Regions from separate parts of the Planctobacterium sp. AWH2_060 genome, predicted to be linked through region 4. Evidence: predicted binding sites of a transcription regulator. Region 4 holds the regulator's gene; each other region holds the start of a gene.
The links. The regulator FliA, encoded in region 4, starts transcription of late flagellar genes. The targets are predictions, from matches to a motif close to CTAAAGNTNNNNNNNNNNNNGCCGATA.
Positions count from the first base shown of each region.

Region 1: the regulator FliA is predicted to act here: its motif matches at 2,520-2,546, upstream of ACXAD8_RS11070 (DUF5610 domain-containing protein).
Region 2: the regulator FliA is predicted to act here: its motif matches at 4,970-4,996, upstream of flgM (flagellar biosynthesis anti-sigma factor FlgM).
Region 3: the regulator FliA is predicted to act here: its motif matches at 3,661-3,687, upstream of ACXAD8_RS08745 (flagellar protein MotY).

Region 1 is NZ_JBSWTG010000001.1:2,588,800-2,596,618, forward strand. It holds rRNA gene ACXAD8_RS11060 (16S ribosomal RNA) at 1-50, opposite strand, end outside; gene ACXAD8_RS11065 (RNA recognition motif domain-containing protein) at 706-1,158, shown strand; gene ACXAD8_RS11070 (DUF5610 domain-containing protein) at 1,212-2,489, opposite strand; gene trmA (tRNA (uridine(54)-C5)-methyltransferase TrmA) at 2,710-3,810, shown strand; gene fabR (HTH-type transcriptional repressor FabR) at 3,844-4,455, opposite strand; gene ACXAD8_RS11085 (acyl-CoA desaturase) at 4,551-5,684, shown strand; gene sthA (Si-specific NAD(P)(+) transhydrogenase) at 5,760-7,196, shown strand; gene ACXAD8_RS11095 (hypothetical protein) at 7,176-7,523, opposite strand; gene ACXAD8_RS11100 (uracil-DNA glycosylase family protein) at 7,612-7,819, shown strand, end outside.
Region 2 is NZ_JBSWTG010000001.1:2,448,736-2,456,554, reverse strand. It holds gene purL (phosphoribosylformylglycinamidine synthase) at 1-247, shown strand, start outside; gene ACXAD8_RS10500 (hypothetical protein) at 510-677, shown strand; gene smrA (DNA endonuclease SmrA) at 698-1,279, opposite strand; gene ACXAD8_RS10490 (transcriptional regulator) at 1,603-1,875, shown strand; gene ACXAD8_RS10485 (flagella assembly protein FlgT) at 2,087-3,238, opposite strand; gene ACXAD8_RS10480 (LPP20 family lipoprotein) at 3,519-4,013, shown strand; gene flgN (flagellar export chaperone FlgN) at 4,174-4,584, opposite strand; gene flgM (flagellar biosynthesis anti-sigma factor FlgM) at 4,597-4,932, opposite strand; gene flgA (flagellar basal body P-ring formation chaperone FlgA) at 5,172-5,882, opposite strand; gene ACXAD8_RS10460 (chemotaxis protein CheV) at 6,031-6,969, shown strand; gene ACXAD8_RS10455 (CheR family methyltransferase) at 6,976-7,800, shown strand.
Region 3 is NZ_JBSWTG010000001.1:2,045,767-2,053,585, forward strand. It holds gene chrA (chromate efflux transporter) at 1-225, shown strand, start outside; gene ACXAD8_RS08730 (hypothetical protein) at 265-411, opposite strand; gene ACXAD8_RS08735 (protein tyrosine phosphatase family protein) at 558-1,070, shown strand; gene ACXAD8_RS08740 (GntP family permease) at 1,215-2,513, shown strand; gene ACXAD8_RS08745 (flagellar protein MotY) at 2,680-3,540, opposite strand; gene rnt (ribonuclease T) at 3,835-4,458, shown strand; gene ACXAD8_RS08755 (peroxiredoxin) at 4,524-5,129, opposite strand; gene ACXAD8_RS08760 ((2Fe-2S)-binding protein) at 5,458-5,652, shown strand; gene grxD (Grx4 family monothiol glutaredoxin) at 5,783-6,124, opposite strand; gene ACXAD8_RS08770 (Fe-Mn family superoxide dismutase) at 6,390-6,971, shown strand; gene ACXAD8_RS08775 (alpha/beta hydrolase family protein) at 7,032-7,577, opposite strand.
Region 4 is NZ_JBSWTG010000001.1:2,339,660-2,347,478, forward strand. It holds gene ACXAD8_RS09930 (protein-glutamate methylesterase/protein-glutamine glutaminase) at 1-56, opposite strand, end outside; gene ACXAD8_RS09935 (chemotaxis protein CheA) at 89-2,374, opposite strand; gene ACXAD8_RS09940 (protein phosphatase CheZ) at 2,389-3,147, opposite strand; gene cheY (chemotaxis response regulator CheY) at 3,181-3,564, opposite strand; gene ACXAD8_RS09950 (RNA polymerase sigma factor FliA) at 3,608-4,333, opposite strand; gene ACXAD8_RS09955 (MinD/ParA family protein) at 4,330-5,196, opposite strand; gene flhF (flagellar biosynthesis protein FlhF) at 5,193-6,581, opposite strand; gene flhA (flagellar biosynthesis protein FlhA) at 6,609-7,819, opposite strand, start outside.

The DNA.
Region 1 (7,819 bases), 250 kb from region 4:
TAGGCCTGCCGCCAGCGTTCAATCTGAGCCATGATCAAACTCTTCAATTAAAATCGAAAATATAAATTTTTTGGGTCGACATCAAAATCAATCGATGCCCACACAGATTGTCTTATTGCTGATTGTTAAAGAACGTTGCTAACTTGTTTTTGTTAGCTGCCTGAGTCTCTCCTCAAGCGGGATGCGCATTCTACACTTCCCGTTTGGCTTGTCAACATTTTATTTGAGTTTATTTTTTCAAGTAACTTGTTGTAGCCCGCTTACTTAAAGGCCCGTAGAGTTTTCACTCAATTCGGTTTTAGACTTTAAGAAGCCGCTTCGAAAGATTGTCTCCCCAAGCGAGGCGCGCATTCTACAGACATGATTTACACCGTCAATACTTTATTTCAAATAATTGACAATTTTGTTTTGAATGCTCAGTTTTTACACTAAACGAGCAAATAAGCATCCGAAACAGTCAAAAAACACTGTCCACTGCACAAACTGAGTTTCATAAAACTACTATTAAAGACGCAGAATAAAGTCAGCTACTATTGTTATATATAAGCACCGCTCTGAGTTTCTGCTTCCTATACATAAACATAGGATTGTGTTTAGTCAGATATTGGTTACTATTGTTTATGGGTTTTTGATGTTTACACAACATTAACACTAAAAAGTCAAACACCCTGACACATTACAATAATTATAGTTAAAGGATATCTCATGCCATTTTTCTTACCAAGCCTGGCAATTGGCGCAATTGTCGGTGTTGCAGGCTACTTATTATTAGATTTCGATCTGCTTTCCATCAACTCCCCAATCGCTTTTCTATTAGGTGCTGTAGTTACAGCATTAATACTGGCCTTTATGCCAAATGCCTCAACAGGCGATCAGGAAGATGATGAAACTGATTCTGAAGTTGCAACGCTTTACGTCGGTAATCTGCCTTATCGCGTCAACGAACAAACAGTGAAAGATTATTTTGACAAGGTTACCAATGTAAATTCGGTTCGCCTGCTCAGAGATCGCAAAACAGGGAAAAGAAAGGGTTTCGGCTTCGTTGAAATTCCTGCCAGGGACGTAGATAAAGTTGTTAACAAGCTCAATGACAGTGAATTTGAGGATCGCACTCTTAAAGTAAGGATTGCCAAAGACCGCAACGAAAAAGAAGAATAACCAGTTGGTTAGTCGTTAGACAATGTGTGAAAAGCGCCACTTGGCGCTTTTCTTTATTCTACAACTTTATTTTCACTATCCGGGGCTGTTTTAGACTCACTGCCTGGCAAGCCGCTTAACAACCGCTGATTGAACTCCTGAAAACGATTAAAGGCCTCCAGTAATTCCGGCGTTTTAATATTTTCAACTTCACTGATGAGTCCATTGACCAATTCATCGAATGTATTGCGTTGACCGAATAACCGATCATTGGTGTCTAGCGAATCCAGTAAATTGTCCAGGTACTCTGAGATTGTCTTAATCGCAGGCTTAGCAGACTGATTATCTTCGTCTTTGTAATTTGACACCTGCTCATAACGCTGCACTGTTTCGATCTTTTCAGTGCGTGACAATTCTAGTGCAAACCCGGCAATCTGAGAGTCCTCTAAGCCAATTTCACTGGCCTGATTAAATGCCTTTTGAATATCCCCATTAAAGAACTCATCCACAAGGCCAGATGTCTGTTCGACAAAAGCCGCGATATCTTCCATCTCTTCGGCGCTCAGCTCGCCTTTTACAGAGAAACTAAAACGTTCAGCCTGAATAAATTCATAGGATTGTTGAGCAGCAACGGTGAGTTGTCCTGATTCAACGTCTTCGCCATCTCGCTTTTCAGCTTGTTGTTTGACAAAAACTTCTTGTTGCGCCTGGAAGCGTTGAATAGTTTCAAAGGAAATCTGAACTTCATCGCCATCACGCGTAGTTAAAGTTAACTCACTGCTATCCTGTTGTTCAGCCTTTACACTTTGCTGCGCACTAACAGCATCGGTCTCTTCCTTCCCAAAATACTCCTCGCGTAATTCATCCAAACCTTTAGTTATGGCTTTGAGGCTATTAGAGATCCCTTCGTCCAGCTCTTCATTCATGAATGCAGATAAATCTTTGCGAGCCTGAGAGATACCTTTTTCCACTCCTTTGCGAGCCTGTTGGAACATCTCTTCTAGCTTCTCATCATCAGCGCCATTTTGTTTCGCCAATTTCAGCGCCCCGCCGATAAAGTTCAATACATTTTCGGCTACTTCTTCAAAATCAAAGGGCTTATTCTGCGACTTTGGTTTTAATCCAGCCAGCAATTCCTGCTGTCCTGAAAAAACCACTGATTGATCAAAGCTGGTCTGCAAGATACGCGCAGCAGCCACGGACTTGGCATTACTACTCAATGAAACCTGCTCGGCCGCCAATTCCTTTAGAGCCTGATTTTCTCCCGCTATAGCTGGCTTATCAGGCGTTACCTTTTTATTTTCCACTGCGGTCTTTTCAGAACCAGTGGATTTGATATCACCTAAGTTCATGACACTATCCTCATTTAACCTCATCCTTGTTATCGGCTTACCCTGCATAGATTTTAGTCGCTAATTAAAAGAAAGGCACCTGTATACCCAAACCACCTCAAGATACTGTTTCAGAGCTAGCATCTTGAGGTGATTTGGGTATAGAGGTGTTCAGGGTAAAAATATGGTAGTATGCGCGGCTATTTGATTTTCATTAATAAATTTCCGGCGACAACTTTCTATGCAACATATACCCAGTGATCCCGATATCTATCAGTCACAACTTGCTGAAAAGCAAAGCAGGCTGGCAGAGCTGTTTAATCCTTATTTCAACGGAGAACTGGCAGTTTTCGCCTCACCATTGCAGCACTACCGTTCCAGAGCAGAGTTTCGCGTTTGGCATGAAGGCGATGATCTATTCCACATAATGTTCAACCAGGATACTAAGGAAAAGTATCGAGTCGATCAGTTTCCGGTGGCGATAGAAACCATTAATGAGCTGATGACATTGCTGCTCAGCCACATCCGGGGCAACAGCATACTCAGACATAGGCTTTTTCAAATCGACTATTTGAGTGGTTTGAGCGGAGAAACAGTCATTTCATTGTTGTATCACCGCCAGTTAGATGAAACCTGGGAAACCGAAATAGCGAAGTTAAAACAAACAATCGCAACAACACATAAGGTTAATTTCGTTGGTCGAGCCAAAAAGCAAAAACTGATAAAAGACCAGGATTTCATAACTGAGTCTTTAAAGGTATTCGATCGCGAATATCAGTTTATGCATGTAGAAAACAGCTTTACCCAGCCCAACCCCTACGTAAATCAATCCATGATTGAGTGGTGTATCGAAAACACCCGCGATAAAAAAGACGGTGATCTTTTGGAATTCTATTGCGGGGCTGGCAACTTCTCCATACCTTTGGCGCAAAATTTTCGAAAGGTAGTCGGTACTGAAATATCCAGGACTTCGGTGGCCGCAGCAAATCACAATATAAAGCTAAATCAGGTGGATAATGTTTTTATTGCGCGCATGTCCAGTGAGGAATTCACTCAGTATTATCATACCGGGGAAAGCAAAAAACGTCTTGAAGGCGCGGGGCTGGAGAACCTGGAAATTTCCACCATATTGGTGGACCCTCCGCGGGCCGGGATCGATAATGATACACTTGAGTTGATTCGTGCTTATGAAGAAATCATTTACATATCCTGCAACCCGGATACCCTCATTGACAATGTCAAAACCCTAAGCAACAGCCATGACGTTGTGAAACTGGCTCTGTTTGACCAGTTTCCCTATACCCATCACATAGAGTCTGGGGTTATATTGAAAAGAAAATAGCGTACAAATGTGCGCTATTTAATGGTGTTTTAACTATTCACTGTGATCTGAGCGGGCAAAACGCAATGCCCCGATAGCGATAAAGCGCAGTTGCTTTTCCACTCTTTTTGCTAAATATAATTTCTGTTCAGCACTGGCATCGATAGCGTCCGCACCAGCGCTGAACACGATACGTACCATAGCTTCTGCCTGCAATCCCGACATTTCGCGACTCATTTTTGTAGTAGCGACGGTATAATCCGTTAACTCTTCAACAAAATGGGCAATTTCTCTTTGCACTGCCGCCCGAAATGCCTGAGACGTGCCGGTATGTTCGCGCAACAAGAGTCTAAATACATTGCTGTTTGCCGAAACATATTCCATGAAGGTGGCGACAGAGGTCTGAATGACACTTCCTCCGGACTCGATGCGAATTCGCGCCTGACGCATTAATTGCCTTAACGCCAAGCCAGCCTCATCAACCAGAGTCAAGCCTAACTCGTCGATATCGGTAAAATGTCGATAGAATGATGTCGGGGCAATTCCCGCCTTGCGCGCTACCTCCCGCAAACTGATACTGGAAAGTCCTCGTTGCTCATCCATAATAGAAAACGCAGCATCAATTATTGCCCTGCGAGTTTTTAGTTTTTGTTCCTTGCGATTCAAACGACTTCCTCAGGTTAGAAAGGTGTAATGTTCAGGTTGCCAATATTAATTGAAGACACTAAAATTAGCGAACACTTGTAAGCTTAAATTTGAATATGACTAAACCACCTCTGATTCTCGTAAACGTATTATTTTTTATCATTACCGCTTCTGTGGCAATTTTTGTAGTGCCTGTTGAGGCGTATTTTAACAGTTTTGACTGGAAAGAGGTGACTGCCTGTATCGCTTTAATCTGGATGTCAGGCATGTCCATTACCGCGGGTTATCACCGCCTTTGGTCTCACAAAGCTTACGAGGCTCACACCCTTGTTAAAGTATTTTATGCTATCTTCGGAGCAATGGCGGTTCAGCGCAGTATTTTGCATTGGTGTTCAGATCACCGCATCCACCACAGACACGTAGATGACAATGAAAAGGATCCCTACTCAGCCAAAAAAGGCTTTTGGTTCTCTCATCTTGGATGGATGTTAAGGGACTATAAAACCAACCCTTTTGAAGATTATGCCAATTGTCGAGATCTGCAAAAAGACAAAGTAGTCATGTGGCAACACAATAACTATGGCAAGATTTCCCTGGCTGCCAACATTGGTATTCCGGCATTTTTAGGCTGGTTAAATGGGGATGTGTTAGGCATGTTGCTGCTGGCAGGTGTGCTACGGTTGGTGGTTGTTCACCATGTTACATTCTTCATTAACTCGTTAGCACACCTTTGGGGAAGACAACCTTACACGGACCAAAACACCGCCAAAGACAATGATATTTTAGCCTTTTTTACCTTTGGTGAGGGCTACCATAATTTTCACCATATTTTCGAATATGATTACCGCAATGGCATTCGTTGGTGGCAGTTTGATCCCACCAAATGGTTAATCAAAGGCTTATCCTGGTTTAAATTAACCTATAACCTGAGACGCTGTCCGGAAGAGCGCATTGAAAAAGCCCGACTTGCAATGCAATTGCGCTATGCAACGCAAAAAACGCTGAGTTTGTCTCCTCCTAACAAAGATGAAATATTGGGCAAGTTGCAAGCTGAGTACGACGCACTAATGCTGAAAATGACGGAATTCTATCAGGCTCGTAAAACTTTTATGGACCTGAAAAAACAAGCGTTAATTCAGTCTTATGAAGGCCTGGAGATTCGCTATAAGTACAAAGAACTAAAAGCATCATTAGAAGTGCAAAAAAATAAATGGCTGGATCTAAGCCGAATGCCACTTCAGTATGCCTGATTCCCCTGCGGGCCGTTGCACAAACGGCCCATCCTTAGCTATGATTGTTGATAAGCGCTTGAATTGGAGACAAAAATGGCTAAGCGAGCAAGTCGTAAGAGAGTACCCACCAAACCCAAATATCAATTTGATGCCATAGTCATAGGGACAGGCCCGGGCGGCGAAGGTGTCGCAATGCAACTCGCCAAAGCGGGTAAAAAAGTGGCAGTAATCGAAAAACACGAAATGGTGGGCGGCGGCTGCACTCACTGGGGTACCATTCCATCTAAAGCGCTCAGGCACTCCGTTAGTCGTTTGATCGAATTCAACAGTAACCCCTTATACAATGACAGTGAAAAAGCTCATCACCTGACTTTTGAACAAATTCTCAGTCATGCCACTTCTGTGATACGCAAACAAACTCAATTGCGCAGAGGCTTTTACGAACGCAATCGGGTAACTGTATTGCATGGCGAAGCGTCCTTTATCGATCAACACACAATTAAAATAAATCACGACGATGGCTCTGTTGAAACACTGACCGCAGAGCAGTTTGCTATTGCAACAGGTTCGCGCCCTTACACCCCTGAGGATGTCGACTTCAATCACCCACGAATCTATAACAGCGACACTATTCTTTCTTTAAACCACGATCCCAACAGCATCATTATTTATGGTGCGGGGGTTATTGGTACCGAGTACGCCAGTATTTTCCGGGGCATGAATGTCAAAGTGGATCTAGTGAATATGCGGGAACGGTTATTGTCATTTCTGGATGCAGAAATCTCTGATGCCATCAGTTACCACCTGTGGAACAGCGGAATAGTGATTCGCCACAATGAACAATACGAAGCGATTGAAGGCAGAGAAGACGGCGTAGTTTTACATTTGCAATCGGGTAAAAAGATGAAAGCGGATTGTCTCTTGTTCGCCAATGGCAGAACGGGTAACACCGACATGCTAAATCTTGAAGCTGTGGGACTGAAAGCTGATGGCAGAGGGCAGCTCAGTGTTGATGCAAACTATAAAACCGAGATTGATAATATCTATGCAGTGGGCGATGTTATCGGGTATCCAAGCCTGGCGTCTGCTGCCTACAATCAGGGCCGATTTGCTGGTGAGGCCATGTTAAAAGGTGAGAGTCACCTGACATTGGTGGAAGACATTCCGACCGGCATCTATACGATCCCCGAAATATCATCAGTAGGAAAAACAGAACAAGAGCTTACTGCACAAAAAGTCCCCTATGAGGTGGGCAGAGCGCAGTTTAAACATTTGGCCAGAGCACAGATAGCTCACAGTCTGGTTGGTGGTTTAAAAATTATCTTTCACAGGGAAACAAAAGAAGTGTTAGGAATACACTGCTTTGGAGAGAGAGCTTCGGAAATTGTGCACATTGGACAAGCAATTATGCAGCAGGGAGGTAGTGCCAACAATATCGAATACTTTGTTAACACTACCTTTAACTACCCCACAATGGCTGAAGCCTATCGGGTAGCTGCGATAAACGGATTAAACCGACTTTTCACCTAATGGTTTTTCGGTCTGCTCTGTCTGCTGCACCAGAGCACCGCTGGCTTTATCATCGTCATGGGCGATGATATGGATCTCCATTAATTCTGGATAGAACTGCATGGTAGCCATTGCGTTGCCGCCCAGCTCTCCCATTTCAGAATGAAAACTCATCTGAAAATCTTTAAACTGGACATTGCTTTCAATTGTCTGAGACAAGCAATCTGCATTAAGAGTTAATTCTTTAGATTCAACACATTTAAACAGATTGTTTTTGTTCGGCTCAGTCTCGGCAAATGACAATGTACTAACGAAACTTAATGCTACAATAAGCATGGATTTGCGCATCTTTACCTCCGGATAAGTGCCAATCTGACTATAAGACTACCATAACACATTATTAATGTAACCGTTTTTGATTATATTCTTTTTTCATATGATTATCTTAAAACAGAGCATAAGTGAATGTAACCTGTGTCAGGCTGACCTTCCTTATCCGCCTAAACCGATATTTCAGTTCGATGCCGAGGCGAAATTAATTGTCATCGGACAGGCCCCCGGCAAACAAGCTCACGACACAGGCGCGCCCTGGAATGACAAGTCTGGAGAGCGTTTGAGGGACTGGTTGGGGATATCTAACAATT
Region 2 (7,819 bases), 110 kb from region 4:
ACAGAATTTAGTCAGCCTCAAATATGTTGATTATGCGGGTAAGGTAACCCAGCAATATCCCATGAACCCGAACGGCTCGCCGGATGGTATTACCGGGTTAACCACGCAGGATGGTCGTGCAACTATTATGATGCCTCACCCTGAGCGGGTTTTCCGTACAGTGGCGAATTCCTGGCATCCACAGGATTGGCAAGAGGATGGTGCCTGGATGCGTATGTTCCGCAATGCCAGAAAGTATTTAGGATAATGCTAAATAGCTGAGAGCAATTAATCGCTCTCAGCTAATTTCGGTGTTTTTTTACTAAAAAAAGCTGATTTTTAGTAAAAAATCATCAAATTTGCGTAATTTCCCGGTTGTTTGTGAAATCTATATTGTTTATCATTGCTCAAATAGTAATCTATCAGTATGGTTTACTATACGCTACAGGAACGTAGACAGAGTGACTGACGGAGCTATTGCAGTCTTAAATTTCGCAATTACCTCAACAACAAAAATAAAAGAGTAGGTTATGAATCGTTCCAGTAAAGGTTTCGGACTCACCGGTGTATTGCTCACTGTTATAGTGCTGATTGTAAGCGCTATCATCAGTACGTCAGTATCTTCTCAAGATGCCCCAGTGGCAAAGGCCGTTAAACTAAAAGCTGCGGAAAAGATCTCATCTAATAAGCAGAGTTAAATATCATTCTTAATAACACGCTATTTGAGTTTATGGCGTTCCCGGTTTTCTGCTTTCTGTTGCTTGTTTTTCTTCAACAAAACGTAGGTACTTTTTAATCCGCCATGTTGCATCTGGCTCGAATGGAATGCCAGTACTTCTGGTATTTGTTGTAACCAGACATTCAGGTAGCTTTTCAGATAGCCTGAAAATGGTTTCTTTTGTTCGTTTAAACCATGTCTCAGCAGGACACATCTCAATCCACGCAAATGACATTGGGTTATGAAATCAAACACTTCTTTGTGCGCCACCTGCAAACTCATGTATTGCATATTTAACGTGCTATCCAGTGCATACTTACCAAGGCGCAGGTTTTTATATACCAGATCTTGTACCCCGTCCTGTTTAAAGTGGATGGGATCATTGAGAGGCAGAGGATCGATATCAGCTAGTGTCAGATAGTTCTTACTGAGGCTCTGCTCGTTTTTGATGGCTTCTCTGCGCAACTGTCTCGCCAGTTCTGAGCCATCTTTTCTCTGTAAAAACACTTTGTCGTCAGTTTTAAGCTGTTTTACATCTGCTACTTCTGCGAAAAATGCACTGAAGTCTTCTTCAACCGTCATCACATCACCTGGTTCTGCTTCTTCACTAAGCCTGTTGCTCTTTGCAATACGAAATTTATACCGAAAAGTTCAACGCGCTCTAATCTATATATGAACTAATTGAGGCCCTTCAAGGTTCAGTCTGCTGTGGATATGTGGGGAATTGGAGCGGAGACAATACGGAAATATAGGTAGGTAAAAAAAATATCCACTTTGTGTTGTCATTTTTATAGAATTTGGTTAACGTGCGCGGTAAGTGACTTTATCTGAATATGAAAGTATTTCAGGTAAAAAGATTTTATTGAACAATCTGATAACTCAATATGAGGAAGTAGTAATAGAACATGGCCATTAAAAGTACAGATGTGTTACATATTGAGCGTTCCGAAGTGCTAAGGGGGCTGCGTCTGGAAAGTAGCTATACTCAACAGCAGATCGCAGACAAATTAGGCATCAGCCGTGAGAAAGTGGTAGCGGTGGAAAATTGCCACATTAAGTCAATGTTGGCATTGGAACTGGATATAGTAAAAAATTGGTGGGAGTTGTGTCGTCCCAGAGCAGACATTCAAACTCAAAAGCAGTTTGTTCGTTTAATGAAAAGGGAGTTGAGTATATAAAGGTCTCATGACTATATTTTGACTACGCAATGTAGACAGAATTATTGTGAAAAGCTGTAAAAATGGCGTCCCCACCGCGACTCGAACGCAGATCTAAAACTTAGGAGGTTCTTGTTTTATCCGGTTAAACTATGGGGACGCACTTGCTTTGGCTAATATGTTTAATCAAAGCTGAAATAATTATTACCCATCACAATCTGCTTTAAAACCCCTATCTCCTGACGACGAAATCGTTTGGTTGAATATTCGCCAGAGGAGTGCCGTCAGAAACTCGGAGTAATGATGAATCATAAAAGACTTCCGTTACAGTCACTTTTGAAGGGTGAATAGAGTATTGGAAATGCGGCATACCGGAAGGAGAGAAAAACTGTCTCATCTGGAAAACGGCAAGTTCATCACCTTTTTGTACTCCTTGTTTGGTGCCAAGGTTAACCGACAAACTATTATTGTTAATTGCGATAATTCTGCCGTAGGTGGGTTTGCAGGCGATAAGGTTGTCAACGTCAGCCGTTAACTCTCGTAGCAATTCTTCTGTTACCTTTCCAAATGATGATTGCCATAAGGTTTTGCTATTCGTTTCCAGCGTTTTGTGGCTGTCAAATTCCCACACCGAGGAGGTGCGATAGATCTTGTCCAGTAATATGTCGCCTTTAGTGCCATCGATTAATAAAAAGCGAATGGCCAGGTTGCGTTCCGGGTGCCTGGTTTCCCAAAATTTTGCCACATCTAAATAGGTTTGCTCAGTGGAATCCAGGCTAATTTCAACTATGTCACCAATCAGTACATACTGTGCATTAGACTCTGCTGACAACAACATAGATTGGGTTTTTAAATCATGTGCTTGTGGGAAAAAGGAGTAGGGCTCTATTTGGCTGATAAGTGCCCGTTGAGAAAAAGTGTCAAAGCTGGTTTTTAGGCGCTCAGAAATGGGACCTGAGAAGTTATTAAGACCTCCGATAGCGGCTTGTCGAAACGCACTGATGTGCAATTTACTGGTAACAATGCTCTTTTTGTAATCTGAGGCACTGCACTGGTCTCGCTGGGGGAAAATATCCGCTCTAATTGCCACTTCAATATAGTCATCGAAATAATGCTCGCTGATCAACTCTACACTGGCAACTTCTCCAATGGCCCGGATCTCCAGCCGGTCATTTTGCAATAAGCCATCAGTCATTTCCTGAACACTGCGAACTGAAGCGCCGGCAAACAAAAGTGCTTGCCTGATGGCCTCATGAGTGGCCTGCTGTCGCGCCAGCTCTTTGTTGTCATTGTGAATAACCGCCTGACCAGAAGCCTCAAACCAGGCGGAATGAGCGCTCATCGAGAGCAGTGTGATGGCACACAATAATATAAATTTGTACATGGCAACCTCATTCTGAACCATTTCAGATCTTTGCTCAGGAAGTAGATCAGTTTCTTTTTTAGTGTCAAAAAACCGCTGCTACCTAGACAAAAACGATTGTTATGCCATGTGTTAGCAGGATGTATACCATTGTTGTTATACAAATCAGGATAATTTAGCTGAGCTGGCAGAAAACTTGCTTTGTGTTGTTATCAAAAATTCAATGTCAATATTTTAACTGTCATTGATAGCAATAGTGTCGGCTGATTAATCCGGCTGAGCAATACTTAGGTGAGTTATTATGCGTAAATTAGTTAACAGGCTTGATCAGGTACTGGTAGTTGGTGCACTGGCCTTTGGTATTTCTGGATGCAAATCACTGGAAGCCATTTACTACGATGACAAACAGGTAGAGTGGGAGTATGTGCAGCCTGAATCTTATCCGGTATTGACAGCTGTGGGATACGCGCCCATCAGTTCTCAAATGGGCGGTAATGATTCCGTCAAAATGCTGATGGCCATCAAAGCGTCGAAGTTGGATGCCTACAAAGAGTTAGCAGAACAAGTGTATGGACAGCGAATTGATACCGAACAGTCACTAGCGAACCTGGTGTTGAGGGATAATGATTTAAAAGCTTCAGTTGAAGGTGTTATTCGCGGGGCCGAGGTGGTCAAATCCTATCCGGTCGGTGATGATGTTTACGCCACCGAGCTTTCTCTGGATTTCCAGAAAGTTTACGACATTTACCTGTCAACGGCGCGACCAAGAAAGGTTAAAGAAGTGATTTATTATTAATCACCTTCATTCCTTGAAAAGTATTCCATTTTAAAAGCCTCCTGTTTTGGAGGTTTTTTTTGGGGTTGTATTCAGAGATCGAGTTTATTACTGACGAATGTGCTAGATAACTAATTAGGCATTGTTGGAATACAAAAAAGAACTAAGAAAAGATAAGGGATTAAGCTTTCACGCCGCTGCCCAGCATTCCGCCCTGGGTTTTACCTTTGTTGGTGTAGGTCATGGATTCTTTATTGCGCGTTGCCAGCATAACATTGCGCAAATGCTGTAAGCGGATCTGGTTTTTCTCGACGGCCAGCGCATTAACATCGGTCTGATGTTGGCATTGTAATAACAGGGCTTTGCCGTTTTCAGCTAACTGCTGTTGTTCTTCTGAAAGTCCACCAGATGATGATTTTTCTGATTTTAACAGCTGATCATTCTCAGCGATTTTTTCCAGAAGCTCTGACTTCTCATTAACCAATGTCAGCAGACCATCAGCATTACGGGCAACAATTAATTCCAGCTCGTCGTCAAGCTTTTCTTTCAGAGCCTGCAGCAATGAAATTTGTTGTGTAAGTGCTTTAGTCATGTCTGACATTCATTAGCCTTTAGATAAACCAAACAGCTCAGACTCGGCTTTAGAGATCTTAGAAGCCAATTGCTCTGCGTCGATCTTATATGAACCGTTTTGAATTGCTGCTTTAAGTTTGTCAACTTTGTCCTGGTTTACAGGTGCATCACTGCCTTTCTTTTGCACATTTGCAAGCTGTTGCGCAGACTGAGTCAAGGACACTGAATCCTGACGCGGAGTCGCAGCAGCAGTGTTTGCCTGTTGTGCTGTATTTGCATTCTGGCCTTGTTGAGTCTGCTGCTGGTTGAGTCGTTGACTCTCCAACTGCGGTTTCTGGCCAGCACCGTTTACATTGTTAATAGCCATGATTAAATTCCAATACTTTTGATACCCTCAGTTAGTGTATCGGCATTGACACAGTTAACTTTAATAAAAATCCTACAATATCGCTTTTTTTTTGTGCATCGGATATCAATGATTTAAGTGTAATCCATGAGCACCAAAAAGTCTCTACAAAATCAATAACTTCATGGGGTCAGAGTTGTTGAAAGCAAACTGCAAATCTGCAAGTTTCAACAACTCTGACCCCATGAAAAAGAGACGAATCAGATATGCACCTTAACTTCGTTGACATTAGCGACTTGTGCTTCAATTTGTTTCTTGGAGCGGCGATTTTTCACTGATATAGTATCGCCAATGTTACCGTCCTGAAGCGCTATGCCGCTGGTTTTAATTTCCAGACCGCTCAGTTTAGCGGTAATTACTATAGCATCGCCTTTACAGACAAAGCATAACATGTTTGCTGTAACCGGGCTGCCATCACGCGTCCGGCGTTTTAATCTGGCTCCGATAACTTGGCTTTTATCGCTAAATGTGCCGCCACGTAAACGGCGTTTATCAATCTTCTCGATAGTTAAATTACTTTCTGTTAGCAGAGTACCAGGTGAAATCGTGTCTGACACAACAACCACTTCCTGCATTTCAGTAACCTGTGCACTCATGTAGTAAAACCAGCCGTTGCTGGGGCAACTGATTTTCACTGTGATATTGGATTGCTGCAAAGACTGTGTACTGCTACTAGCAACCAGATCAACAGGGCAAACTGGTATGTGTACTCGCTCATCGACGTCGCGGATCGTTATCTCGACATCATTGATGTTTTCTACGTCAGCGTTTTGATAAACGTAAATTTCAGCGGTCTCTTTGACCAGGTCATGCATTAAATGTTTTTCTTGCGCAGCCGCTATATTGGTTGTTATAAACCATCCCACTAGGGAAAGTTTTAGAGTTTTCTTGATGTTGGCGAAATTTTTCATGTTCACTTTCTTCCAATTTGGCTATGCTTAAAGACAATTTCTAAAAACATTAGACAGCGTCAAAAAAATAACGCTGTGCGGATAAATTTCAATCACGTGATTTAGATAATCAAATATCGTGCCTGATTGGATTAATTAGAGGTGCTATATGGCGGGAATTTTAGATTCTGTAAACCAACGAACTCAGCTGGTGGGTCAAAATCGACTTGAGTTACTGCTGTTCAAGTTGAATAACCGGCAACGCTACGGCATAAACGTATTTAAAGTAAGAGAAGTACTGCAATGCCCGCCACTCACTTCGATGCCAAAACTCAATGCGCTGGTGCGCGGTGTGGCGCACATTCGGGGGCAAACCATTTCTGTTATTGATATGAGCATGGCCACTGGCGGCAGAAAAATTGAAGATATCAAAAACAGCTTTATTGTCATTGCAGAATATAACCGTTCTGTTCAGGGCTTTTTGGTGGGATCAGTAGAACGCATCATTAACATCAACTGGGAAGCGATATTACCACCGCCAGAAGGTGCGGGAAAAGCGAGCTATTTAACAGCTGTAACAGAGGTTGATGGTGAGCTGATTGAAATTCTCGATGTGGAAAAAATACTCAATGAGATAGCCCCGGCCAGAGAAGTGGTTAGAGATGACATGGTGGAAGAATTGGCCAAGCACGATGCCAGTCTGGATAACAAAATTATTTTTATCGCCGACGATTCTTCTGTAGCACGCAGTCAGGTTAAGAAGGCGTTGTCGTCTCTTGGCCTTGAGATTGAAGCGGCAAAAGATGGTCGCGAAGCCCTTGAGCGATTAAAAGAGATTGCATCTGAAACCGGCGATGTTACCGACAAAGTTGGGGTCATTGTCAGTGATATTGAAATGCCTGAGATGGATGGCTATACCCTGACAGCTGAAATTAAAAGTACGCCGGAGTTGGCCAAGTTACATGTTGTGTTGCACACATCTTTAAGTGGGGTGTTCAACCAGGCCATGGTTAAGAAAGTTGGGGCTGATGATTTTATCGCAAAATTTCACCCAGATGAATTGGCCACTGCAGTTAAAAAATGGCTGGATAAATCTGCTACGGAATAATGGTCGGTGGTAAATAAAACCTTAAGTGAAGACGATTATACGCTATTCAGTGAGTTTCTGGAGCGCTGTTGCGGCATCGTTTTGGGCCCCAATAAGCAGTATCTGGTGCGTAGTCGTCTGGCACCATTAATGCGCAAATATGAAGAGCCGTCTCTCAGTCAGGTGGTTAATGATATTATTAATGGTCGCAATCGCGGTTTACGCGATGATGCGATTGATGCCATGACCACCAATGAAACCCTGTGGTTCAGGGATCGCTATCCATTTGAACTGCTCAATAAAGAGCTGTTTGCTAAATTTGCTGATAATCGCCAGCCAATAAAGATATGGTGCGCTGCTGCGTCATCTGGACAGGAGCCATACTCAATCGCGATGGCGGCGGCAGAATATCAAAAACAAAACAGTCGGTTTCCAGGCGTGCAGATAACTGGAACAGATTTGTCTACAGAAATGCTAAAGAAATGCAAAGACGCCACTTATGATAACCTTTCGTTGTCGCGAGGCTTATCCGATGAACGCAAACGCCATTTTTTTGAAGACACGCCAGAAGGCAATAAGCGCATCAAGCCGGAAATAACCCGGATGGTCAATTTCCGTCAACTCAATCTGTTGGACAGCTATGCAAATCTTGGCCGCTTCGATATGGTGTTTTGCCGCAATGTGTTGATTTACTTCGCACCGGAAGTAAAGAGTGCCATTTTACAAAAGATTGCCACGGTACTGAATAAAGATGGTGTACTGTTCTTGGGTGCGTCTGAATCCATGGCGGGGCTCTCTTCTGATTTTAACATGATCCGCTGCAACCCCGGACTTTACTATACCCGCAAGTGATCCGGTACAGCTATTGATT
Region 3 (7,819 bases), 290 kb from region 4:
TCCCTCGCAGCCAATTCTCGTTTGCAAAGTGCCGTTTCAGGCGTGAATGCCTGTGTTACCGGGCTGTTGCTCAGCGCTCTGTATCAGCCGGTGTTTATCAGTGCTGTTAGTGGCGCGGTAGATATGATTTTAGTGTTATTGGGTTTCTGGTTATTAAAGACCATGCGCGTACCCATTTTGCTTTTAGTCAGTTTTTATATCCTGACTGGCGCATTGTTTATCTGATTTATTGTTAAATAGTAGTCAGGGCTCAAGCCCTGGCCTTCAAATAGTAGCGCCGGTTTGCATGGTCAAAAATGCCAAGAAGATAAGATAGGCAGCCGCGCCAAAGCCAATAGAATTGCAACCTACAAAGATAAACTTACGAAAAACGTCTAATGGACCTTGCGCACTTTTCTTACTGATATTCATTGTTGCCTCTCAACCGATTTGAATTGTTCTTGCTTTGATTTAACTATCGGCAGAAACACAAAATTACTTGAGCAAAATTTCGGTTGTTAAGCCGTTCAATGCTCGTCTACACTCATGACTGGTATCCATGTTGAAAGGTCAATATCATGAAGTTTTCCACCAAGTTGTCGACACTACTGGTTTTATTGCTGCTCAATGTTACTGTCTTAGCCACCCCTGAAACGTCACTGGCAGAGATAAAAAATCTGAAAACGCTGCCCGATAATGTACTTACCGGAGGGCAACCTGATAAGACAAACCTGAATAATCTCAGCCTACAAGGCATTACCACTGTTATTAATTTTCGCGGTGACGGGGAATTTACAGATTTTGACGAGGCCGATTATGTAGAGCAGTTGGGCATGGATTATTTGCATATCCCAATTGATTCTAAAAGCGCCCTGACCAGAGAGAATGTAGAGCGCTTCAAAGCAGCCTTAACCGAACATCAGGGCAATGTGTTTTTACATTGCGGCAGCGGTAATCGCGTCGGTGCCCTGTTTGCTTTGGATGCTTACTGGAATGAAGGGAAGTCAGTAGAAGAAGCCATCAAAATAGGGGAAGACGCCGGGCTGACATCCTTAAAGAGTTATGTCGAAGAATTGATGACAGCTCAGTAAAACCACATAAAAATCGGGGAAGTCTGCATGCTGTAAACTTCCCCAGACTTTACTCTGTTAATTTATTGTAAAAATAATCCACCTCAGAGGCTGACAAGCCCCGCTGAATTTCGCACACTAAAAGAAAAACAATAGATATTCCCTATGCTGAGTTTTATTGGCCTGTTTGGTGGGCTTGCGCTGTTAATATTCCTGACCATCCGCGGTTTCAACTTATTTATTGCCGCACCTTTGTGTGCCTTATTAGTGGCCCTGTGTTCGGGCTTACCGGTGTTTCTGGGTGACAATAATTTTGTCAGCAGTTATATGAATGGCTTTTCTGGATTTGTTGCCGCCTGGTTTTTCATGTTTTTATTAGGTGCTTTGTTTGGCAAATTTATGGAAGATACCGGAGCCGCGGATGCCATCGCCCATACCATCATTGGCAAATTGGGTAAGAAGCATGCCGTAGCCGCAGTGGTGCTGGCCTGCGCTGTGTTAACTTACGGCGGTGTCAGTGTTTTTGTCGTTGCCTTTTCTGTTTATCCTATGGCGCTTAGCTTGTTTAAAGATGCCAATTTGCCCAGACGTTTTATTCCCGCCGCACTGGCGTTTGGTTCGGTCACTTTTACCATGACCAGCGCCGGTTCTCCGGAAATTCAAAACTGGATCCCCATTAAATATCTGGGCACATCGCCCTTTGCCGCCTGGGAAGTGAGCCTGGTGGTGTCCTTGTTTATGGCGGTATGGGGCTTTTGGTGGATAAACCGCATGATTGCCAAAGCGGTGGCCAATGGTGAACATTTTGAGGCCCGTGATATCGACCCGGACTTGTCACAACAGCAAGACTTGCCCAACTTCTGGTTGAGCTTATTGCCGCTGTTTGTGGTACTGGGGTTATCTTTCACCTTTCATGAATCATTACAACAACTGGCCCTGATAGTCGCTTTAGGCGGCGGTGTGTTAACCATTTTGCTGTTGAACTTTAAACGCTTTAAGGATATCTCTTCGGCTGTGAACCAGGGCACCATAGGCGCATTACTGGCCATCGGTAATACCGCCGCGGTGGTGGGATTTGGCTCTGTCGCTAAAGTTACACCGGCATTTGAATCCGCCGTTGCGGTGATGACCAGTTTACCCGGCAACGAATTGTTAGGTGCGGCAGTTGCCGTCAGTGTAATTGCCGGTTTAACCGGTTCGGCCTCCGGCGGTCAGGCCATCGCCATGCCCCTTTTAGGGCCACATTATCTGGAGCAAGGCGTTAACCCGGAACAACTACATCGCATAGTATCCATCTCCTCAGGTGCCATCGATACCCTGCCCCATAACGGCTATATCGTAACCACTATTCGCGCCATCTGTCACGAAACTCACCAGCAAGCCTACTGGCCAGTGGCCGCCTTAACAGTGGTAATCCCCATGGTAGGTTTAATGCTGGCAGTACTGCTGTTTACCCTATTCTAATTCAAGGGGTCAGAGTTCTTGAAACCACTTTTATCAATATATTCAGATGCTTAGGATTCTGCATAGGAGTAAATTGGACTTTCAAGAACTCTGACCCCTTGAACTACCATGCTCTGGAAATGAAAAAGCCGCTATGTTCAGCGGCTTTCTCATACTTAAGATATGTTTACGCTTTTTGCATCCGTATCACGACTCGGCGGTTTTTAGCTCTGGCATTAGACGTGGTGTTTGGGGCTGCATGGCGTCGTTCACCATGACCGGTAACATCAATTCGTTCACCATCGACTCCCATACTAACAAAGTAGCTCTTAATGGCATTGGCCCGCATTTCAGACACTTCTTTGTTTTTGGATTTACCACCGTAACTATCGGTGTAACCATTCAACAACACCAATTCCAAATCGGGATCTTCCTGTAGATAGGCGCCAATCATGTCCAGTTTGCGTTTAGAGGCTTTGGTTAAATCCGAACCGCCAAACTTGTAGGTCAGTACCGTGTATTTAATATCATCAAAGCTATAGGGCAACAGATTGGAAACGCAATTGACGAATTGCTCATAGGGTTCGTGGAAGTTGCTGGCATTCAGCGCGACAGCGACTTTATCATATTGACTATACCAATCCTGATAGTACAAGGTTGGCCAAAAACCCTTTTCCAGTTCCGACAACATAGTCCAGGCAGCCTGCTCCGGTAAATCACCATCGAATTGCTTTCTGATGGTCATATCCGCAATATTTTTATGCATCAGTCCGGGCATCCACTTTGGCGGCACAGAATACACCGCTGCTACACCATAATTCTTAGGCAGTCGCAACATGTCCAGATTGAATTCCATATTCAGAATTTTGCTGGCTGAGCTGGTAAAGGACGCAGTACCGTAACCGGGGATTTGATGGTTGAGGGTACAATGCAGACGATTCGGTTCGCTATTGAACCAAACAGACTCTTCCACATCAGCCTTATATTGCCGTAAACTGGCCTGTGCCAGTAATGGCGTAATTAATAACAGTGCCAATAACTTTTTCATTATTGCCTCTACGCTTTCTTCGTCTTCTTTTTATTACAGTCATACACAGAAATCGTTAATTTCTGCCCTCTCCAATGCCTGTATCGACCATTATTAAAAAAGGTTGAACATTTATGCTGCTAACGCCAGCCATAATCCGAAATTCAACAGCAAGCCTTTTCAGTTTATCAGTGCATGGCATGGATTGCACAAAAAGTTAGCTAATAAAAGCCGCTCTTCGATTAATCATGGATAAGTCATGCCAAGCCTGCAATAATCTGCGTTTTTGAGCCTGAGGTTTCAGTTAGGATTTATATGCAGGATGATGGACACGCCATTAACGAGCGTTTTAGAGGTTATTTTCCAGTTGTTGTAGATATCGAAACGGCGGGTTTTAACGCACGAACCGATGCACTTTTAGAAATAGCTGCCGTCACGCTTAAAATGAATTATGAAGGGTTCTTATCGATTGATAAAACCATTCACTTTCACGTTGAGCCATTCGAAGGCGCCAATCTGGAAAAGTCTGCACTGGATTTTAACGGCATTGACCCCCACTGTGCGTTGCGCGGTGCGGTATCCGAAGAATTCGCGCTGAAAGAAATGTTTAAAGAGATCCGCAAACATCAAAAAGAGGCGGATTGTCAGCGCTGCGTGATGGTGGCACACAATGCCGCTTTTGATATGAGCTTTTTAAACGCCGCCACAGAACGACAAAATATCAAACGCAGTCCGTTCCACCCCTTTGTTTCTTTTGATACCACCAGCTTATCAGCACTCATTTACGGGCAAACCGTATTAGTGAAAGCGTGTGAACAAGCCGGGGTTGCCTTTGATCAAGACGAGGCTCACTCCGCTTTATACGATGCAGAGAAAACCGCACAATTGTTTTGCAAACTGGTAAACCGGGTTAAGCACCTGGGGGGCTGGCCCTTATAGTCTTTTAAACAATCATTAAAAAACCCGGCAGATGCCGGGTTTTCGCTATTCGGGAAAACGGAGCCTTATAGACCTTCAGCGTTCTCAGACAAGTAAGCAGCAACACCAGCTGGGCTTGCGTCCATACCTTTTTTACCTTCAGACCAACCAGCAGGGCAAACTTCGCCGTGCTCTTCGTGGAAGTTCAATGCATCAACCATGCGCAGCATTTCGTCGATGTTACGACCCAGAGGCAGATCGTTGACAACCTGGTGACGAACCACACCTTCTTTGTCAATCAGGAAAGAACCACGGAAAGCCACACCAGCTTCTGGGTGCTCAACGTCGTATGCCTGACAAATTTCGTGCTTAACGTCTGCTACCAGGGTGTATTTAACCGGACCGATACCGCCGTCTTTCTCGGCAGTGTTACGCCATGCGTTGTGAGTGAATTGTGAATCGATAGAAACACCGATCACTTCAACACCACGCTTTTGGAACTCTTCGTAACGGTGATCGAAAGCGATCAGCTCAGAAGGACATACAAAGGTAAAGTCTAATGGATAGAAGAAAACAACTGCTGCTTTGCCTTTGATAGCGTCAGCAAGATTGAATTCGTCAACAATTTCACCATTACCCAGTACTGCTGCAGCAGTGAAATCAGGAGCGGGACGACCTACTAGTACACTCATTATATTCTCCAATGATAGTTAACTTAATCTCCCTACCGACCAGAGTCAGTAGAGAATAAAATTCGAATACGGCAAGGATATAAGGACAGTTCAGTAAAAACCAATCTATAAATTCAATCGAATGATTCAAATATTCTAATCGCTCGCTGAAAAATTGCCCGGTTTACAGATATTTTTATCGTGGCGAACAGAAAAATAACGCAAACAAAAGCTTGCAATATTTTAAATAACAATTATTATCATTTGTAACGGTAAGTGAGAATGATTTTCAACTCCAAACTTACCTAAAGATTAAAATTAATTCACATTTAACCACAGGAAGCCATTGATGTACGTGTGTCTTTGTAACGCCATTACAGACAAAGATATAAAACAAGCTGTCACCGAGCAAGGTGTTGGCAACATCCGTGATCTTCGCGCCCACATGGCCATCGCCAACCAATGCGGTAAATGTACGCAATTAACGCAGCAAATCATCGACAGCACCATCATCGACGAATCACTTTTCAAAGAAGTTTGCTAAGCAAAAAAAATTCAAGGGGTCAGAGTTCTTGAAGTTCGATTAACGTTTCAAGAACTCTGACCCCTTGAAATTTTAGGTATAAAAAAAAGCTGCCAGAAATCAGCAGCTTTTCCATTTTACAGTTGCCGTATTAAGCCTTGTCGCCGTCAGCATTAGCGCGCTCAGCAGCAGCTTTAATCATAGGCTGCAACTCACCCTGCTGATACATTTCCAGCAAAATATCGCTTCCGCCAATTAACTCACCTTCAATCCACAGTTGCGGAAACGTTGGCCATTCAGCGTATTTGGGTAGTTCTGCGCGAATGTCAGGGTTCTGCAAAATATCCACATAAGCGAACTGCTCACCGCAGCTCATCATAATTTGTGCTGCCTGCGAGGAAAAACCACAGCTAGGTAACTTTGGCGAACCTTTCATGTACAAAAGGATTGGGTTTTCAGCGATTTGCTGTTTGATTTTATCTAGGGTTTCCATCTTCAGGTCCTGTAAATTGCGTTTCTGATGCAATCATAATTGCGATTATTTGTATTTTTTCAAGTTCTGATCCGCGAAGCAAGCGGCTTTTAATAACGAATTTTGTGCTGATCGGTTTAAATAATTTAATGCGTACCTATATAGCGGTACAGAAATAGATAAAATTATTCTTTTTAAGAAAACAGGCACAGTGTCTTTTCATCCTGCGATTTAAGGACTAGGATTGTGCTTCACAAACTCATCAGCCGATTACTTGGAGATCATTATGGCGTTTGAATTACCCGCATTACCTTATGAGAAAAATGCTCTTGAACCACACATCTCTGCAGAAACCCTGGACTTTCACTACGGTAAGCACCATGCCACTTACGTCACTAAGCTGAACGGTTTAGTTGAAGGCACAGATATGGCAGGCAAATCTTTAGAAGAGATCGTTAAAACCTCTTCTGGCGGTGTGTTCAACAATGCTGCTCAGATCTGGAACCACACTTTCTACTGGAACAGCTTAAGCCCGAATGGCGGTGGCGAACCTACAGGCGCTCTGGCAGATGCCATCAATGCTAAGTGGGGCTCTTTCGACGAGTTCAAAGCGGCATTTAACGACAAAGCGGTAAACAACTTCGGCTCCAGCTGGACCTGGTTAGTTAAAACTGCAGACGGTGGTCTAGACATCGTAAACACCAGCAACGCGGCAACCCCGCTAACTGAAGAAGGCGTAACTCCGCTGATGACAGTTGATTTGTGGGAACACGCTTATTACATCGACTACCGCAACCTGCGTCCTAAGTACATGGAAGCATTCTGGGCTTTGGTTAACTGGGAATTCGCAGCAAACAACTTTGCATAATTGCTAAGTAAAAGACCCGAATATAAAGCCCGCTGATTTAGCGGGCTTTTTATTATCCGTTTAGCGTAAATGCGCTTCTAAAAATCCCAAAACCCGGCGCTGCACGTCGTCCTGATGTTTTGAAAGGCTGTGCTCCCCTCCCGGATAAACCACTAATTCATGAGGATGCTGCAACTCTTCTAAACGCTGCGCAGCCATTTGCGACTGCGTCACATCCACGCGCCAGTCTTTATCACCATGCAATAATAACACTGGTACCTCGGCATTCAGTCCCTGCATCCAGTTTATCGCAGAACGCTGTTGCAACAGGCTCTCACGATTTTCTTTAAAGTCAGGTACCATATGGGTTAACAGTTTTTCCATTTCTGGTCTGCGCTGCAACTCCGGAGCCATGTCTACAACCCCAGCTCCCACAATGGCGGCGCTGATATCCTGGGTATTTTGACGCAGTGCTTGCCAGGTCATCATGGCCCCGCGACTCCAACCAAATAAAGCGATTTTACTGGCATCTGCATTGGGAATAGTTTTAGCGATTTCAATCAGGCGCAATACATCATTAACGTCTTCCCCACCGAACTCATCCCTAATACCAATCAGTAATAATATGTGATCTACTCAGTGGGAATTGAAACGCATTTAGGCAAGGCAGATGTTTGCGGGTCTAGTGGGTCTAAATCAAAAACATCTAACACAGCATAAATGCGTTTCAAACCCATCTTCGACGTTGCTCATAGCCATGATCTCTTTGTTGCCAACAAGGATGTTGGTAAGGGGCGAGAGCAGGATGCGTTGAGCTTTGCGCGAGACTCGAAAGACCACCAGTATTCCTTCACTCGCGCGTCGCGACC
Region 4 (7,819 bases):
GATACGCGCCGGCGAAAGAAGGTAGAATCATCAACAACCAGTACTTTATAAGGCATTACAGATAGTCATTTTCGCAGTTTGATTTAACCTACTTTAAAGCCTTTTTAGCATAGCGTTTTAACAGGCTTGGTATATCCAATATCAAAGCGATGCCACCATCACTGGTGATTGTCGCCCCGGCCATACCTGGAGTACCTTGTAATAACGCATCCAAAGGTTTAATCACTACTTCTTCCTGACCGATTAAGGAATCCACGACAAAGCCCACTTGTTGGGTACCAATTTGTACCACCACAACATGCCCAGATGCTCTGTCTAATTCACCGGGTTTGCGGCGCAACCACTCCCGCAAATAAAACAGCGGAATAGCTTTAGAGCGAACAATCATGGTTAATTGTCCATCTACCGTATTGGTTTTGCTCAGGTCCATATTGATGATTTCGTTTACTGAGGACAAAGGCAGAGCAAACGTCTGCTCCCCGACAATAATCATCAAGGTGGGTAGTATCGCCAGAGTCAGTGGTACTTTGATTTCAAGACGGGTACCCTTACCCAACTCTGAATCAATACTCACCGAACCATTCAGCTGATTAATTTTGGTTTTAACCACGTCCATGCCAACGCCGCGCCCGGAGATATCAGATATCTCGGTCTTGGTGGAAAAGCCGGGCGCAAAAATCAAATTAAAGGCTTCAACATCTGACATTCTTGCCGCAGCATCGGCATCAAGTACACCGCGACGTATCGCAATCTCTTTCAATTTTTCCGGATCCATTCCCTTACCATCATCGTCAATGGTAAGCAAAATGTGGTCACCTTCCTGAGAGGCTGCCAGAGTAACAGTGCCTCGGGCAGGTTTACCGGCGGCGACACGATCATCAGGCATTTCAATACCGTGATCAACTGAGTTTCTGACCAGGTGGACCAAAGGATCCGCCAGAGCTTCAACCAGGTTTTTATCTAAGTCGGTTTCCTCACCTTTAAGTTCCAGCGCGATATCTTTTTTCAGGCTTCGGGCCAGGTCACGTACAACTCTGGGGAAACGGCCAAATACTTTCTTAATGGGCTGCATGCGGGTTTTCATTACCGCACCTTGCAGATCGCCGGTTACCACATCAAGGTTTGCAATAGCCTTCGACATATTTTCATCATTGAGATTGATGCCGAGGCTAAGAAGGCGGTTGCGCACCAACACTAACTCGCCCACCATGTTCATGATTTGATCAAGACGCTTGGTATCAACCCGTACGGTTGTTTCAGCAGGGGGCGCTGCAGCAGCGGCTTTCTTGTCGTCCTTTTTCGGCGCGGCTTCAGCTTTGGCTGGAGCTGGCGCAGGCGCAGGCGCAGCCTTAGGCGCGGCGGCTACAGGAGCTGGCGCAGGTGCGGCTTTAGGAGCTGGTGCTGGCGCCGCTTTGGGGGCTGGTGCGGGAGCAGCCTTAGGCGCTGAGGCTGGTGCCGCTGGTTTCGTTTCTGCTTGCTCTACGCCCGGGCCTTTTCCAGAGCCGTGTAGCTGATCAAGCAACGCTTCAAACTCTTCGTCGGTAATATCGTCGTCATCACCTGAACTGGTAGCAGCAGGTGCGGGAGCTGGTGCTTTAGCCGGGGCAGGAGCACTGGCAGGCTCAGCACTTGCAGATTCTCCCTCTCCAACAAATTTGCCTTTGCCGTGTAATTGGTCAAGCAGCGCCTCAAACTCTTCATCGGTAATGTCTTCATCACCACCTGAGCTGCTAGCAGCAGGCGCGGGAGCAGCAGCGGCTGGCGCAGCCGTTTCTTTCTTACCTGGCGCTCCGCCTGAACCATGTAATTCGTCTAGTAGTTGCTCGAATTCATCTTCGCTGATTTCATCGATACCACCATCGTCATCTGATGTGACACTGTCCGCATCAAAATCAAAAAATTCATCATCGTCATCAACCGCCTCTTCGGCAGTTGCGGATTCGGGCTCTGCAGCTGGAATTGGAGCCGCTGCTTCATCAGCGCTCTCCGGCTGGCTCAATCGATGCAGGGTGTCGAGTAATGTTTGATCTGCCGCCTGCAGAGGTTCACGGGCTTTAACATGCTCGAACATTTCCACAACGACGTCTGTCGCCTGAAGAATGACATCCATCAATTCGGGCGTCAGCCGTCTTTGACCATTACGCATGGTATCAAACACGTTTTCCGCACCGTGGCAGATATCCACCAGTTCGGTTAGCGACAGAAAGCCAGCACCGCCTTTTACGGTGTGATAGCCTCTGAATATTGCATTGAGCAAATCAGCATCTTCAGGATTGTTTTCCAGATCGACGAGTTGCTCTTGTAATTGTTCCAGAATTTCCCCGGCTTCCACCAGGAAGTCCTGAAGTATATCCTCGTCAACATCAAACGACATGCATCAACTCCACGTTAAAAACCCAGGCTCGAAAGCAGATCATCTACATCGTCTTGTCCCTGAACGACATCATCTCTCTCCGCAGCGTCAATAATCGGGCCCTCTGCTTCACTCGCATCTGCCTTCTTCGATTTATCCACTTTGCCGACTACCTTTTTAAGCTCGGTTTCAGGTTCACCAAATACTGTGAGCATGTTTACGAGACTATCTTCAACTTCTTTAACCAGTTGAATCACGCGACGAATAACCTGCCCGGTTAAGTCCTGATATCCCTGCGCCATCAGAACCTCAGTTAATAAATCGTTCAATTGCGAAGAATCTTTACTAGCTTGTTCTAAAAAACCGTCAAGTTCGTGGCAAAGGGACTTAAATTCACCGAGTTCTAACTGGCGGGTCATAAGTTTTTTCCACTCAGGTAAAATGTGGCTGATACTCGAATTGATCTTCTCAGCGATCGGCATACTACTTTCAACTGCATCCATCGTTCGGTTTGCAGCCTGCTCGGTAGTTTCGATTACATAGTTCAAACGAGTTTGAGCATCCGGGATGTCTTCGTTTGCGAGATCAACGATTCGGGAATCAATGTTAAAGGTATTCAAAGAATCGTGGAGTTGGCGGGTCAATTTACCCACCTCAGCAAATAACTCCATTGAATCCTGGATTTTGCTGGCTTCAAGTAAGGCCCTGGCGGCCTCATCATCCCCTTGCTCTAAAAATGCGACTAACTGCTTAGCATCTTCAAGCGAAATGGGAGAGCTTTTCTCATTAGTCATTTCAGCTCCGTTTTATCTCAGGACTGTCCTGAACTAACCAAGACGCTCAAAAATTTTGTCGAGCTTCTCTTTTAGCGTAGCGGCAGTAAAGGGCTTAACAACATAGCCATTTACGCCTGCCTGGGCAGCAGCAACGATTTGTTCTTTTTTAGCTTCGGCAGTTACCATCAATACCGGCGTGTGCTTCAGCTTGTCATCGGCACGAATTGCTCTCAACAAATCGATACCTTGCATGCCGGGCATATTCCAGTCAGTAACTACAAAATCAAAATCACCTTGTTGCAACATCGGCAATGCAGTGCTGCCATCATCAGCTTCCTGGACATTGGTAAAGCCGAGATCTTTCAACAAGTTTTTGATGATTCGTCTCATTGTAGAAAAGTCATCAACAACGAGAATTTTCATGTTTTTATCCAAAACCGCCTCCAGTGAGGATTCAATCAAGTTTTATTATTATACGCTATCCAGCTTGCCATGCCTGCATTCTGGACTTCAATCTAAGCATAGCCTGACTATGGATTTGGCTCACCCTGGATTCACTTACATCCAGTACTTCACCAATTTCTCTTAAATTCAGTTCTTCATCATAGTACAGAGACAAAACAATTGCCTCACGTTCTGGCAAAGTTGTAATTGCATTTGCCAAAGCCTTTTGAAATGAACCTTCCATAAGATCATCAAAAGGGGTATTTTCGCCCTTATTTTTATCCGTTGTCAGAACGTCTTCTGTCACTCCTAAATCTTCTATACCGATTATTTTACCGGCATTGACCTCTGAGAGCATTTGGTGATATTCAGCAAGGGATACCTGCATTTTTTCGGCGACATCCACGTCTTTGGCATCACCGCCGATTTCTCTTTCAACTTCGTTAATGGCTTCGGCTATCGCCCGGCCATTCTTGTGCACCGATCTGGGGGTCCAGTCACCCTTGCGGATCTCATCCAGCATTGCCCCTCGGATCCTGATACCTGCAAAGGTCTCAAAACTGGCACCTTTGGTACCATCAAAATTTCGTGATGCCTCTAACAGGCCAATCATGCCAGCCTGAATCAAATCTTCAACTAATACACTGGCGGGTAACCGCGCCATAAGGTGGTGAGCAATACGCTTGACCAGAGGTGCGTGCTTTTCCACAAGCAACCTTTTATCGTCATGTTGTTTGTAAGCGTTTGCTTTACTGTTCACGCCTGATTACTCGCTGCCTGCCGTTTAACTAGTTGTTCAATGAAAAACTCGAGATGACCACCGGGTTGCGCCGGAATCGGCCATGAAAGCGCCTGCTTCGCCAGATGAGATATGGCTAAGGCAGCCGGTGAACCTGGGAATACATCAACAATAGCTTTTTGCTTACGCACAGCCTTGCGTATATTTTCATCATAGGGCACAGTTGCCACCAGTTCCAGGGCAACATCAAGAAAGCGATTAGTTACTTTGGAGAGTTTGGCATAAAGTTCCTGCCCTTCTCTGGCGTTTCTGACCATATTGGCCACAACCTTAAATTTAAATACACCGTGATCGCGATTCAGGATCTTCATCAGTGCATAGGCGTCGGTCAGTGATGTTGGTTCGTTACACACCACCAGCATAATATCTTGCGATGCCCGGCAGAAACTTAGCACCATATCGGAAATGCCCGCAGCCGTATCTACCAGCAAAACATCAATCGGAATTTTTAACTCGCTAAATGCTCTGATAAGTCCTGCGTGCTCGGTAGGTGACAACTCGGCCATGTTTTGAGTACCGGATGTGGCAGGCGCGATTAAGATACCAAGAGGCCCTTCAATCAGAATATCTTCCAGAGAACACTCACCAGACAAAACGTGAGAGATATTTTTACCAACCCGTAAGCCCAGCATAACATCAACATTAGCCAGTCCCAGGTCAGCGTCAAGAACCAGTACTTTTTTACCCAGCTTTGCCATTGCAATAGCGGTGTTGAGGGTCACATTGGTTTTCCCTACACCACCTTTACCGCCGGTGATTGCGATGACTTTTGTTAAATTATTTTGGCTCATTTTTCTTAAACTACTCGCCTGGTCCTCAATCATACTGCTACTGCTGAATGTACTGTTCTTTGTTTTGAAGTATGCGGCAATTCATATTTTTTATAAAGCTTTGCTGCCAATGAAATAATATATTTTGCATCCGCTATTTTTATATCTTCTGGCACCTTTTGTCCATCAGTCAAATAGGCCACTGGTAATCTTTCCTGAATTGCGACACTGATTGCCTCACCTAATGAGAAGCATTCATCAATTTTGGTAAAGATACAACCTTGTACCGGCAATTTGTTATAAATACGTAATGTATGTTCCATGACATGTCTTTGCGTATTTGCCTGTAACACCATGTACATTTTGATATTAGCACAAGATGCTTCATTTAAAGTATCTAACTGCTTGATTAATCTTGTATCTCGCTGACCGAAGCCTGCGGTGTCTATCAATACTAACCTTTTATTCCTAAATTGATATAAAACGTCGGATAACTCTTGTGCGTTTGCTGCTTTTTTAACCGTGCAGCCAATAATTTTACCGTAGGTTGCCAACTGCTCATAGGCCGCGATTCTATAACTGTCGATGGTCACCAATGCCACCTGATCTGCGCCATAGCGTTTAGCGTATTGCGCAGCTAGCTTCGCAATAGTGGTTGTCTTTCCGGTTCCGGTGGGACCAAGAAACGCCATTACACCACTTTGCGTCAAAATATCGTTACGGGTTGTCTTAAGTCTATTAGCCAAAAGTTTAAGAATGAATAACCAGGCTTCTCGCTCATTGGCACTTTCCGGCGCGTAAGAAACCACATCTTCTGCCAATTCCGAACTGATCCCCATAGCTTCCAGGCGATCAACCAAATAGGATTGTAATGGGTGTCCTCTGCGTTGTTCCTGCTTTAACAACCCACCAACCTGGAACTGTAAGACGTTGCGCAGCGATCTAAGCTCTTCCTGGATTGACTGAATCGCTTTGTCACCCGTTTGCAGGCTGACTGCGGGAGCTCCACTATCAGACGGCTTTGCCTGACTCTGACGCACGGGTTCGGAGACGGAGGCACTAGCCACCACTGGACGAGCTGTCTCAGCAGTTGGCTGTGGTTTCGCTTTTGAATAGGTTCCAGGTTCCGGCTCCTTGCTGAAACTGGGGACGCCCTGCTTTTCTAACAGTTCTTTTAAACTGTCAGCGCCTGAGTCACCGATAATCTCACTAAGCGTCGGCGTCCCATTTCCAGTCGGCTTTGCTAATGTTGGAGCTTGTTGCGATTCTGCTGGCTTAGGAGCAGCCCGTTTAACAGGCTCATTATCATAAGCGGCTACAATTTCTACACCGTCAGCGACTTTTTTGTTGGACATGATCACCGCATCACCGCCCAGTTCCGCTTTAACCTCGTTTAAGGCTTCGTGCATTGTTTTCGCAAAGAATCGTCTAATTTTCATTTCATCACCTCAGGTGTTGGTGCCTTGTTATTGTCCAATCGCACTGACAATTTTTATTTGTTTGTCGTCCGGAACTTCTTGATAAGACACCACATGCAAACCTTGTACCACATGTTTGAGGAATCTTGACAGAACCGGTCTCAGCATACCAGACGTCAGCAACACTGCAGGCTCACCCGCCATCTCTTGTTGTTGTGCAGCCTGGTTCAGAGAATTTTGTAAATTCTCTGCCAGGCCAGGTTCTATACCGGCTCCATCTTGTCCACCCGCCTGCAATGATTGATGTAACATCTGCTCCAACTCTGGAGAAAGTGTAATAACCGGCATTTCTTTCGCGCCGCCATTAATTTCCTGAACAATCAATCGCTTCAATGCAATACGAACCGCTGAAACCAGAACGTCGGGATCTTGACTCTTGATGCCATATTCTGAAAGGGTCTGAATAATGGTGCGCATATCGCGAATTGGTACACCTTCATACAGCAGTGTTTGCAACACCTTAACTACTGTGCTTAACGGTAAGATATCTGGAACCAGGCCTTCCACCAGTTTGGGATTAGATTTAGCCAACATATCTAGCAGCTGCTGCACTTCTTCGTAGCCCAACAACTGATAGGCATTATTAGTCAGTAATTGGCTCAGATGGGTGGCCACTACGGTCGCTGCATCCACCACGGTATATCCAAGAGTTTGTGCATGTTCACGCTGAGAAGGTTTGATCCATAAGGCATCCAATCCGAATGCGGGATCTTTAGTGGGTGTGCCGTTTAACTTGCCAAAAACCTGCCCAGGATTTATAGCCAGCTCTTCATCGTGATGAATATCGGCTTCGCCCACATTTACCCCCATCATGGAAATGGTGTAGTTGTTGGGCGTCAAATCCAGGTTATCGCGAATATGTACCGGTGGGATTAAGAAGCCCAACTCCTGGGATAGCTTCTTACGCACGCCTTTGATACGTGTTAACAGTTCACCTCCCTGAGTTTTATCCACCAGTGGGATTAAGCGATAGCCCACTTCAAGGCCAATGGTGTCCACCTGCTGTACATCATCCCAACCTAATTCTTTAATTTCTGCTGGCTGCGGAGCTGAGTCTTTCTTCTTCTCAACCACCGCTGGTTTTTCTGCTTCCTTTTTAGCGCGATATTGCTGATAGAAAGCATAACCGCCAATGATGGCACTGAAACCTAAAAACGCCAGATGCGGCATGCCAGGAACAATACCCATAACAAACAGAA